Regions from separate parts of the Vibrio sinaloensis genome, predicted to be linked through region 1. Evidence: riboswitches for the same ligand, from Rfam matches in the RefSeq annotation. Region 1 holds a riboswitch; each other region holds the start of a gene.

The links. A riboswitch is a leader RNA that binds a small molecule or an ion and turns the genes downstream of it on or off. The one in region 1 is predicted to bind thiamine pyrophosphate.
Region 2: it holds a riboswitch for thiamine pyrophosphate, as region 1 does, so the genes downstream of both, thiB (thiamine ABC transporter substrate binding subunit) here and thiC (phosphomethylpyrimidine synthase ThiC) in region 1, are expected to answer to the same signal.
Region 3: it holds a riboswitch for thiamine pyrophosphate, as region 1 does, so the genes downstream of both, thiD (bifunctional hydroxymethylpyrimidine kinase/phosphomethylpyrimidine kinase) here and thiC (phosphomethylpyrimidine synthase ThiC) in region 1, are expected to answer to the same signal.

What each region holds. Positions count from the first base shown of each region.
Region 1 is NZ_CP096199.1:2,934,011-2,937,285, reverse strand. Features, by position in the region: rRNA gene MTO69_RS13450 (23S ribosomal RNA) at 1-86, shown strand, start outside; rRNA gene rrf (5S ribosomal RNA) at 177-292, shown strand; tRNA gene MTO69_RS13440 (tRNA-Asp) at 362-438, shown strand; tRNA gene MTO69_RS13435 (tRNA-Trp) at 499-575, shown strand; gene crcB (fluoride efflux transporter CrcB) at 1,113-1,496, shown strand; TPP riboswitch at 1,575-1,673, shown strand; gene thiC (phosphomethylpyrimidine synthase ThiC) at 1,821-3,275, shown strand, end outside.
Region 2 is NZ_CP096199.1:322,958-326,232, reverse strand. Features, by position in the region: gene thiP (thiamine/thiamine pyrophosphate ABC transporter permease ThiP) at 1-471, opposite strand, end outside; gene thiB (thiamine ABC transporter substrate binding subunit) at 481-1,488, opposite strand; TPP riboswitch at 1,540-1,661, opposite strand; gene MTO69_RS01590 (flavin prenyltransferase UbiX) at 1,799-2,428, opposite strand; gene mpl (UDP-N-acetylmuramate:L-alanyl-gamma-D-glutamyl-meso-diaminopimelate ligase) at 2,439-3,275, opposite strand, start outside.
Region 3 is NZ_CP096200.1:702,598-705,872, forward strand. Features, by position in the region: gene MTO69_RS16745 (GGDEF domain-containing protein) at 1-258, opposite strand, end outside; gene thiD (bifunctional hydroxymethylpyrimidine kinase/phosphomethylpyrimidine kinase) at 375-1,205, opposite strand; TPP riboswitch at 1,270-1,370, opposite strand; gene MTO69_RS16755 (LysR family transcriptional regulator) at 1,502-2,407, shown strand; gene MTO69_RS16760 (hypothetical protein) at 2,511-2,663, opposite strand; gene MTO69_RS16765 (PhoX family protein) at 3,046-3,275, opposite strand, start outside.

The DNA.
Region 1 (3,275 bases):
CGAGACTAGAACGTTGATAGGCAGGGTGTGTAAGCGTTGTGAGGCGTTGAGCTAACCTGTACTAATTGCCCGTGAGGCTTAACCATACAACACCCAAAGGGTTTTGATGGACTCAAAGCAAGAGCAGATTGAATGTGTAGAGAACACAATAACAGCTTTCCAGATTAAAGAATTTGCTTGGCGACCATAGCGATTTGGACCCACCTGATTCCATGCCGAACTCAGAAGTGAAACGAATTAGCGCCGATGGTAGTGTGGGGCTTCCCCATGTGAGAGTAGGACATCGCCAGGCTTACATTTCGTTTTTAGATTTTAGAAAAATCTAAAGGCAAAAACTTAGACTCAAGAGTCTAACCAGTGCGGAGCGGTAGTTCAGTTGGTTAGAATACCGGCCTGTCACGCCGGGGGTCGCGGGTTCGAGTCCCGTCCGCTCCGCCACTTATTCAGAAACCTCGCTATGGCGAGGTTTTTTCGAATCTAAAATTAGAAATACTCTACAGGGGTGTAGCTCCAATTGGCAGAGCAGCGGATTCCAAATCCGCGTGTTGGGAGTTCGAATCTCTCCACCCCTGCCATATATAAGGCTCTAGCCATGCGGCTAGAGCCTTTTTGCTTTTTGATGTTGAACTAATTTAATTGGCAGAGCCGCGGATTCCCCGATTTACCAAAGACAGCGCGTGTTGGGGTGAAGTTTTCGAATCTCTCTACCCCTGCCATATATAAGGCTCTAGTCATGCGGCTAGAGCCTTTTTGCTTTTTGATGTTGAAATATTCAATTGGCTGAGCAGCGGATTCCCCGATTTACCAGAGACAGCGCGTGTTGGGGCGAAGCTTTCGAATCTCTCCACCCCTGCCATCTATATCCACTTTAATCACTTCTTGGCTAACAACTGCATAGTGTTTCCCGTCTCTGGACTGTCTTATAGAATCTATTTATCCAACAACGGCACTTTAGGGTGGGTGAAGTTGTTACTCTAAACAAAAATTTCAACGTAAGTGACTCCTGTAACGTTTTAAATATCAAGGTGTTCACGGCGAGTAGGTCGTTAATTTTTGTCGATTATTTGTCTCTGAGCGGTACAATAATGGTACAAATCTTTCTAGGGGCAGTTATGAGTCAACTTTCTATTCTTGGCTTTATCGCAATCGGTGGTGCTTTCGGCGCATGTTCTCGCTATTTGATATCAGAGTTGTGCATTGTATTGCTAGGTCGCGGTTTTCCATACGGAACGCTTACCGTCAACGTAGTAGGCTCTTTGATTATGGGACTGCTGATCGCCGCCTTTGAAAACGGTCAGCTGTCCACTGAGCCTTGGCGGCAGATTATCGGCCTCGGTTTCCTAGGCGCATTAACAACCTTTTCTACTTTTTCGATGGACAATGTACTGCTGATGCAGCAGGGCGCTTTTTTAAAGATGGGCCTCAATGTGCTACTCAACGTTGTACTTAGTATTTCTGCTGCCTGGGTAGGGTTTCAGCTCCTAATAAAAACTTGAGGTCGAAACGCAAATCTCTTTTTTTAACATTTTTTGAACAGGTCGGCTTGGTTTAACCAAGCCGATTTTATATACTCGTTTCACTTGTCGGAGTGCCTTAAGGCTGAGACCGTTAATTCGGGATCCGTTGAACCTGATCAGATTAGAATCTGCGAAGGGAACAAGAGAGATATCTTTACCAGTATCACACTGGTCTTTTATCAAATATCGGATAGCACTAAGCGCCATCTCCAGCGCAGCGTTCGATACCTCTTGTCGCATCTTTCCGCCAAGCATTTTTATCCAAAATCTTTTTATCTAGAATAACAAGCAAGGAAAAATGCTATGTCGAATCGCAAGCAAGCGAGACTGGAAGCTAAACAATTCATCGATACACTTTCTGTCCAACCATACCCAAACTCTCATAAGGTGTATGTTGAGGGCTCTCGCCCGGATATCCAGGTGCCAATGCGAGAAATTACCCTCGCCGATAGTCTTGTAGGTGGCACTAAGGAAGCACCAGTTTTCTCACCCAATGAGCCTGTGCGTGTCTATGACACGTCTGGACTCTATACTGACCCAAACCATGAGATTGACCTTTATAACGGCTTACCTAAGCTTAGAGAAGGGTGGATTGAAGAGCGCGGTGACACAGAGTTACTTGATGAAGTAAGCTCGGTGTACACAAAGGAACGCTTAGAAGACCAAACGTTAGACGAACTGCGTTACGGTAATCTACCACGCATTCGACGTGCCAAAGATGGTCATTGTGTGACCCAATTGCATTACGCTCGTAAAGGCATTATTACCCCTGAAATGGAATATATCGCCCTTCGCGAAAATATGGGGCGTGCTCAATACCGCGATGAAGTGCTGAATCAACAGCATCCGGGTCAAAGCTTTGGTGCCAATCTGCCAAAAGACATTACCGCTGAGTTTGTACGTAAAGAAGTCGCCGAAGGTCGCGCGATTATCCCTTCTAATATCAACCACCCAGAATCCGAACCAATGATCATTGGACGTAACTTTTTGGTCAAAGTAAACGCCAACATCGGTAACTCATCGGTCACTTCTTCGATTGAAGAAGAAGTAGAGAAACTAGTATGGGCAACGCGCTGGGGTGGAGATACCGTTATGGATCTCTCTACTGGACGAAATATTCACGAAACTCGCGAGTGGATTCTACGTAATAGTCCAGTGCCGATCGGTACTGTACCCATGTACCAAGCGCTTGAGAAAGTGAACGGTGTTGCGGAAAACCTTAACTGGGAAGTGATGCGCGATACTCTAATTGAGCAAGCAGAGCAAGGCGTTGACTATTTCACTATCCATGCTGGTTTACTACTTCGCTATGTGCCAATGACAGCTAAGCGTGTTACTGGCATCGTTTCTCGTGGTGGTTCTATTATTGCGAAATGGTGTTTAGCGCATCACCAAGAAAGCTTCCTATATACCCACTTCCGAGAGATCTGTGAAATCTGTGCCAAGTATGATGTCGCACTTTCTCTTGGCGATGGTCTTCGTCCAGGTTCGGTTGCCGATGCTAACGATGAGGCTCAATTTGCAGAACTTCGCACCTTAGGTGAGCTGACTAAGATTGCCTGGGAATATGATGTTCAGGTCATTATCGAGGGGCCTGGCCATGTTCCTATGCACATGATCAAAGAGAACATGGAACAGCAGTTGGAGCACTGTCATGAAGCGCCTTTTTATACGCTTGGTCCACTGACAACCGATATTGCGCCTGGTTATGACCATATCACTTCCGGTATTGGCGCAGCGATGATCGGTTGGTATGGA
Region 2 (3,275 bases), 360 kb from region 1:
AATCGTATCCAACGACTGCAGCAATAATCGCGTCGCATAGGGTAAGTTAAAAAACACGTGTGCGAGCAAAATACCATTGAGGCCATAAATCGAAAATGGCAGTTGGCTATCAAGCAGCTTAACCCCCTGAGCGAGTAAACCGCTGTTGCCATAAATCGCCAACAAGCCAAACACACCAACTAACACCGGCAATACCAGGGTCGTAGCAAACAGCTTGAGTAGCAGAGATTTGCCGATGAAATTTCGCCGCGACAACGCGTGCGCCACCGGTAGAGCAAAGCCGACACTGAGCAGAGTGGACAGCAGCGACTGATAGAAGCTGAACTTGGTGACATGACGATAGTAAGGATCATGCCAGACACTCAATATATCCAGCGTCGGCGCATAACTCAGCAATGCTGACAACGCAGAAACGATAAAGGCCGCGATGATAATCGCGACCCCTAGTCCAACTTTAGGAACCTGATACAAAAGTGACCTTTAGAAGGTTAACGCGTTTTGCCACTCGCGAATCCACGCTTTACGATTTTGCGCGACCTCGTCAGCAGAAAAACCGAGCGCTTTACTTGGCGTCGTTAAGGTTTCAAACCCTTGTGGCAGTGCAACATCTGTCACTGGGTACATCCAGTTTCCAGTCGGCATGGCTGACTGGAACTCATCACTGAGGATGAAAGCCATAAACTGGTCAGCCAACTCACTGTTCTCGGTGCCCTTCACTTTAGCTGCCACTTCCACTTGGGTGTAATGACCTTCGGCAAAATTTGCCGCTGCATACTTGGCGTCTTTTTCTGCGATTAAGTGATAAGCCGGAGAGGTGGTGTACGACAGCACAAGATCCGATTCACCCTCAAGGAACATAGAGTAAGCTTCTGACCAGCCCTTAGTCACAGTGACCGTCTTTTTCGCCAGTTGTTGCCAAGCTTGAGTGGCCTTATCGCCGTAGACAGATTTGATCCATAGCATCAGCCCCTGACCCGGGGTAGACGTGCGCGGGTCTTGATAGATGACTTTCAGGTCATCGCGAGACTCGATCAGCTCTTTGAGACTAGCCGGTGGGTTGGCGAGCTTTTCCGTATTATAGACAAAGGCAAAATAGCCAAAATCGTAAGGTACAAAGGTCGGGTTGTTCCAGCCATTTGGCAGATTGACCTTGCTGGTATCGACTTTGTGCTCAGCCAGTAGACCGGTTTGTTGTGCTTCGGCCATCAGGTTGTTGTCTAGCCCCAATACAATATCGGCCTTACTGTTTGCACCTTCTAGACGTAAGCGATTGAGAATAGACACGCCATCATCGAGGGCGACTAAGTTGAGGTCACAACCGCATTGAGCTTCAAAAGCTTTCTCAATGGTTGGGCCTGGGCCCCAATCGGCGGCAAACGAGTCGTAGGTATAAACGGTTAAGGTGTCGTTGGCTGCAAACGCAGACCATGATGTCAACATGGCTGCGGCAAGACCGCTGATTGAAATGGTGCTTAGAGTGGTATTCACTGCTCGCTCTCTCCTTGTGTGAGCGGCACAGGGTTGAGGGACGTCAGTTAATCGGTGTCCAGACTCAATTCCTACGCCAGCATTATCTGGTTCAGGTACACGGGTCCCGAGCAAAGCTCGATCTCAGCCAAGCGCCAATCTTGATTGGCTCAATAGCTCCCCGATGAGTTACGGTCAAATTGTAATAGTTATCACACTCAATAGCCATCCCTAAAACATGAAGGGCATGGTGAGTTAACAGGCCAGTTCATCCCTGTAAGCCTGAAAGCGCTATCTGAGTGAAATTGAACAATCGGTACGGTTACAGATTTTAAATCTGACGCGAATCATAGCCCCAACGTGGCACTAATCCTTGCTCAACACCTAAGTGGTCGAGAATACGCGCCACCATAAAGTCGACCAGATCTTCTATCGATTTAGGTTGATGGTAGAACCCCGGCGCAGCAGGCATAATAGTGACGCCCATCTGGGACAGTTTGTGCATGTTCTCCAAATGCAGCGTCGAAAACGGTGTCTCACGCACCACCAACAGTAGCTGTCCCCGCTCTTTCATCACCACATCGGCCGCACGTTCAATCAAGTTGTCCGACATACCGTGTGCAATAGCGGCAACGCTTCCCGCTGAACACGGACACACCACCATCTGCTTCGGCGCAGCAGATCCTGAAGCGACGGGAGAAAACCAGTCATCCTTGCCACACACCACCAGCTTCTCGCTATCGCAGCCAAGATGGTTGACCAAGGCTTGCTGAGCGGCGTCGGGGTTTGCTGGAAGCTTTAAGCCATGCTCGGTCGCCAGTACCACTCGCGCCGCGGACGAGATCAGCAGATAAACGCGATACTCTGCGGCCAACAAACATTCCAATAAGCGCAGACCGTAAGGCGCACCTGACGCGCCAGTAAAAGCTAAGGTTATCGATTTAGAGGTATTGTTGCTCATAGTGACTCGGTTATTGGGCCAATTTGGCCAGTAGTTTGTCGTGAATGCCAGCAAAGCCACCGTTACTCATGACCAAAATATTATCGCCAGGCTGTGCTGCGGCCGCAATTTTTTCTACTAAGATATCGATATCATCGCTGGTCACAGCGGGTTGTGTGCACTTCAGGGCCACCTCATCCACCGACCAGTCAATGCCTTGTGGTTGATAGAGAAACACCTGATCGGCGGCGGTCAGTGAGGCTGCAAGCGTCTGTTTATGCACCCCACGTTTCATGGTGGCACTGCGAGGCTCTAACACCGCTAGAATCTTGTCTTGGCCGACCTTGTTACGTAAACCACCTAAAGTCAGTTCAATCGCGGTTGGGTGATGGGCAAAATCGTCATAAACGCGAACGCCGTTCACCTCGCCTTTTAACTCAAGGCGACGCTTAGTATTAATGAATTTCGCCAGCGCCTCACAGGCGAGGTCGGGGGTGACACCCACATGGCGAGCAGCGGCAATGGCCATCAAGGCATTATCTACATTATGGTCGCCGACCAAATCCCACTGGACGCTCCCAACCACTTCACCTTGGAATCGCACCTCAAAATGAGAGCCATCAGCAACCATTTTGTTTGCTTGCCATTGCCCTTGTTGACCGCTGTATTCGGTCTCACTCCAGCAGCCACGCTCTAACACATCGGCTATCGCCCGATCCTGTTTAGGGGCAAGAATGCGTCCATTGCCCGGCACCGTGCGGACCAGATGGTGGAACTGACGTTTAATCGCTTCCAAATCATCAAAGATGTCTGCATGATCGAACTCAAGGTTGTTCATCACCAGCGTGCGTGGATGGTAGTGGACAAA
Region 3 (3,275 bases), on a different replicon from region 1:
CGGCTCGTTGCCCAAAATGGCGTGGCCACAAAACGACACTTCGCGTGATGTTTCACTAAAATCCAGGCCATCGCAAGATTTAAACCATTGGCGATCCGAGTCGACCAAACTGACCACAGCGACGGGCACATCAAACAAACGTCGAGCAAGACGGGTCACTCGGTCAAAGCGTTCCTCAGGTTTAGTATCCAGAATATTGAGTCGTTTTAGCGCCTCAATTCGCTGCGCTTCGTTTTGTGGCTGTTTTGGCGCTTGCATCGTAATCATCTCATTCACTTAGATACAAAGATCTTAGCACTCAAAAGCAGCGATGTTGAGTCAGGAGAAGCCATTAGCGAAATTAACCTCGGCCTGCTCACCGTTTGCGCTATCTACTAGCGCACATTGTAATGGCCAGGAAAGAAGTGCGACACCGGTCCGTGTCCGTGACCGACTTGCAGATCATCGGCATGGGTCAGTGCCTGAGTGAGATATTGTTTAGCTAAACAGACTGCCTTATGCAAGCGATGCCCCTGCGCGACATAGGAAGCAATCGCCGACGATAACGTACACCCAGTGCCGTGCGTGTTGTTGGTGAGCACTCGCTTGGCGCGCACCAACTCGTAGTCGTCCGCTGTGACCAGTAGATCGTTGCTGGTCGGTTGGTGGGTTAAATGACCTCCTTTTAGCAGTACGGCATTAGACGCTAGCCCGCGCAGCTCAGCCACCAGCGCGCCCATTTCATCCTCGCTGCTTGGTGTCGGTATATCAAGCAGTGCAGCCGCCTCTGGCAAATTAGGGGTCACTAAGTCGGCAAGAGGAAGCAGTTGTTGCTTCAGGCTTTGTATCGCTTGCTGCTCGAGTAACAGGTCGCCGCTGGTCGCCACCATCACCGGATCGACAACCACAAACTTGGGACGATACTTGGCCAAGTGATCCGCGACCACTTGAATGATGTTGGCATCGGCGAGCATACCCACTTTCACCGCAACCACATTCAAATCCTCAAACACAGCCGCTAACTGACTGGCAACATGCTCGATAGGAATCGGGTGAATGGCTCGTACGCCTTGGGTATTTTGCGAGGTGATCGCCGTGACCACTGAACAGGCATAACTACCCGTGGCAGAGATGGCTTTAATATCAGCTTGGATTCCAGCACCACCGCCACTATCAGAGCCAGCAATAGTGAGAACAATGGGAGAAGTGTCTTGTAAATGTGGCATAAAAGCTCCTACAACAAGACGCAGGAACCCTTATTGCAAAGCGAATAAGGACGCAGCCTAGGATAGGACTGCGTTTATAGTTCCCTACGTCAGTGTTAACTGAATCAGGTTCAACGGGTCTCGCACAGCGATCTCAGCCTTAACTAGGCACCCCGACTATCGAAGTTGGATATTAGCAGCAATTATTGCCCATGTGCAGGGTAAAATGTCACAACGGTGAGCCAGTGGCCGCAGTACCGAAATTTATTGTTATCATATACACTCATTAACATAACCATCTCTTATAGGTATAGCGCATGCTCAATCCAGCTTGGCTTAAAACATTTGCCACCTTAATTGATACTGGCCACTTCACCAAAACCGCTGACAAACTGTTTATGACCCAACCAGGGGTTAGTCAGCACATTAAAAAGCTGGAACAGGCGTGTGGTCACCCATTGATTGAAAGGCATAACAAAAGCTTCGAAATTACCGAGGCGGGCAAAACCGTTTACCAGTATGCGCTTGAGATGGAATCGCAGCAGCAGCAAATGCTGCAATCGCTTGACCAAGATGATCCCTTTTCGGGCAAGTTGGCTGTGTCATGCTCAGGCTCGTTGGCACTGCGGCTCTACCCTCACTTACTCGATTTACAATGTAAACACCCTCAGCTGGTGACCCACCTAGAGGTTGCTCCACAGCAAAAGATTTTGGCGGGTGTGATCAATGGCGACGTCGATATTGGCCTCATGACTCATCAAAGCTCAGACCCAAGAGTCGAGTCGGTTAAAATCGGCGATGAACCGCTCTGTTTAATGCTGCCGAAAATGTGCCAAACCGAAACCTTAACTTTAGCGCAACTACAAGCGATCGGCTTAATTGGTCACCCTGATGCCGAGCACTATTTATCGCTGTATTTCTCACGCTGCGCTGAACCTGACTTAGCCACCATTAATATCAATCAATTGCCCGTGACAGGTTATATCAACCAACTGAGTCAAATTCTGCTCCCGGTCGCCAAAGGGCGAGGCTTTACCGTGCTCCCACAAAGTGCGTTGGAGGCTTTCAGTGACAAAGAGCGCATTGCCGTTTACCCATCCAAGCAAACCGTGATTGAAACTCTGTATTTGCTGACCAAACGTCATCGTCGCCTCCCGGCAAGGTTCGACACTATCAAACACACCCTTAAGCAAACGCTGAATGATGCCAATCGGGACAAATAGGTGGTGTGGGATTTGTGTGGGGGGGTATTGAAACGGCTAAGCTCGAACCACAAGATCAAAAAAGGAGCCACAACGGCTCCTTTTTTGCTTAGCGTAAAGTCATTTATGCTTCAAGGACATCTTCGCCAGACATTTCTGAGATAAGCAGTAAGTCCGACTCGTCCAGCTTCATACCCAAAACGGGCAGGCCATGCTGTGCAACCCAGCAGCACATAAATACGAAGAAAGCTAACGCGATTATACCTAGTGATACCATAATCATTCTCCTTCTGGGTTATCAAAAAATGTATCGATAACTCACAGGTGAGAGATAAAGAGGGGTAAAGCAAAAGGCCGTTGAAAATACTAATTCTTATACGTTTTTCGATGCACGATAACGAATTGCTCGTTAGGCTGTGTGTGTCTATTGCGTTCAGTTGTTCGTATTTGCTCTGGGAGTTTACTTGGTTCTCTACACCTTTGAAGTTATTCGGCTACCCTTTCAATATAGTGATACCGTATAGATGAAGCAACCATATTTAGTGTCTATTGGTCAAAAGATCACAAATTTTATGCTGCTGCGCGCATAATTATGCTCACCGTCACTGTAATACATAAAAAATGGGGCACACTGCCCCATTCCTATGTCGTTTGATGGCTTATGCGCCAATCACGCCACCGTCTTCTCGAGTGATGGCCATGATGGTCGAACGTGGCTTACTGTTACCGCCCGCTGGGAAGTGAGACGGTGCGCCTCTCTCACCCGGATGCTGAACGCCAACAAACATGGTTTTGTAATCAGGTGAGAAGGTTAACCCGGTAATTTCACACGCGATAGGCCCCGTCAGGAAACGGCGCACTTCGCCAGTGATCGGGTCGCCACACAACA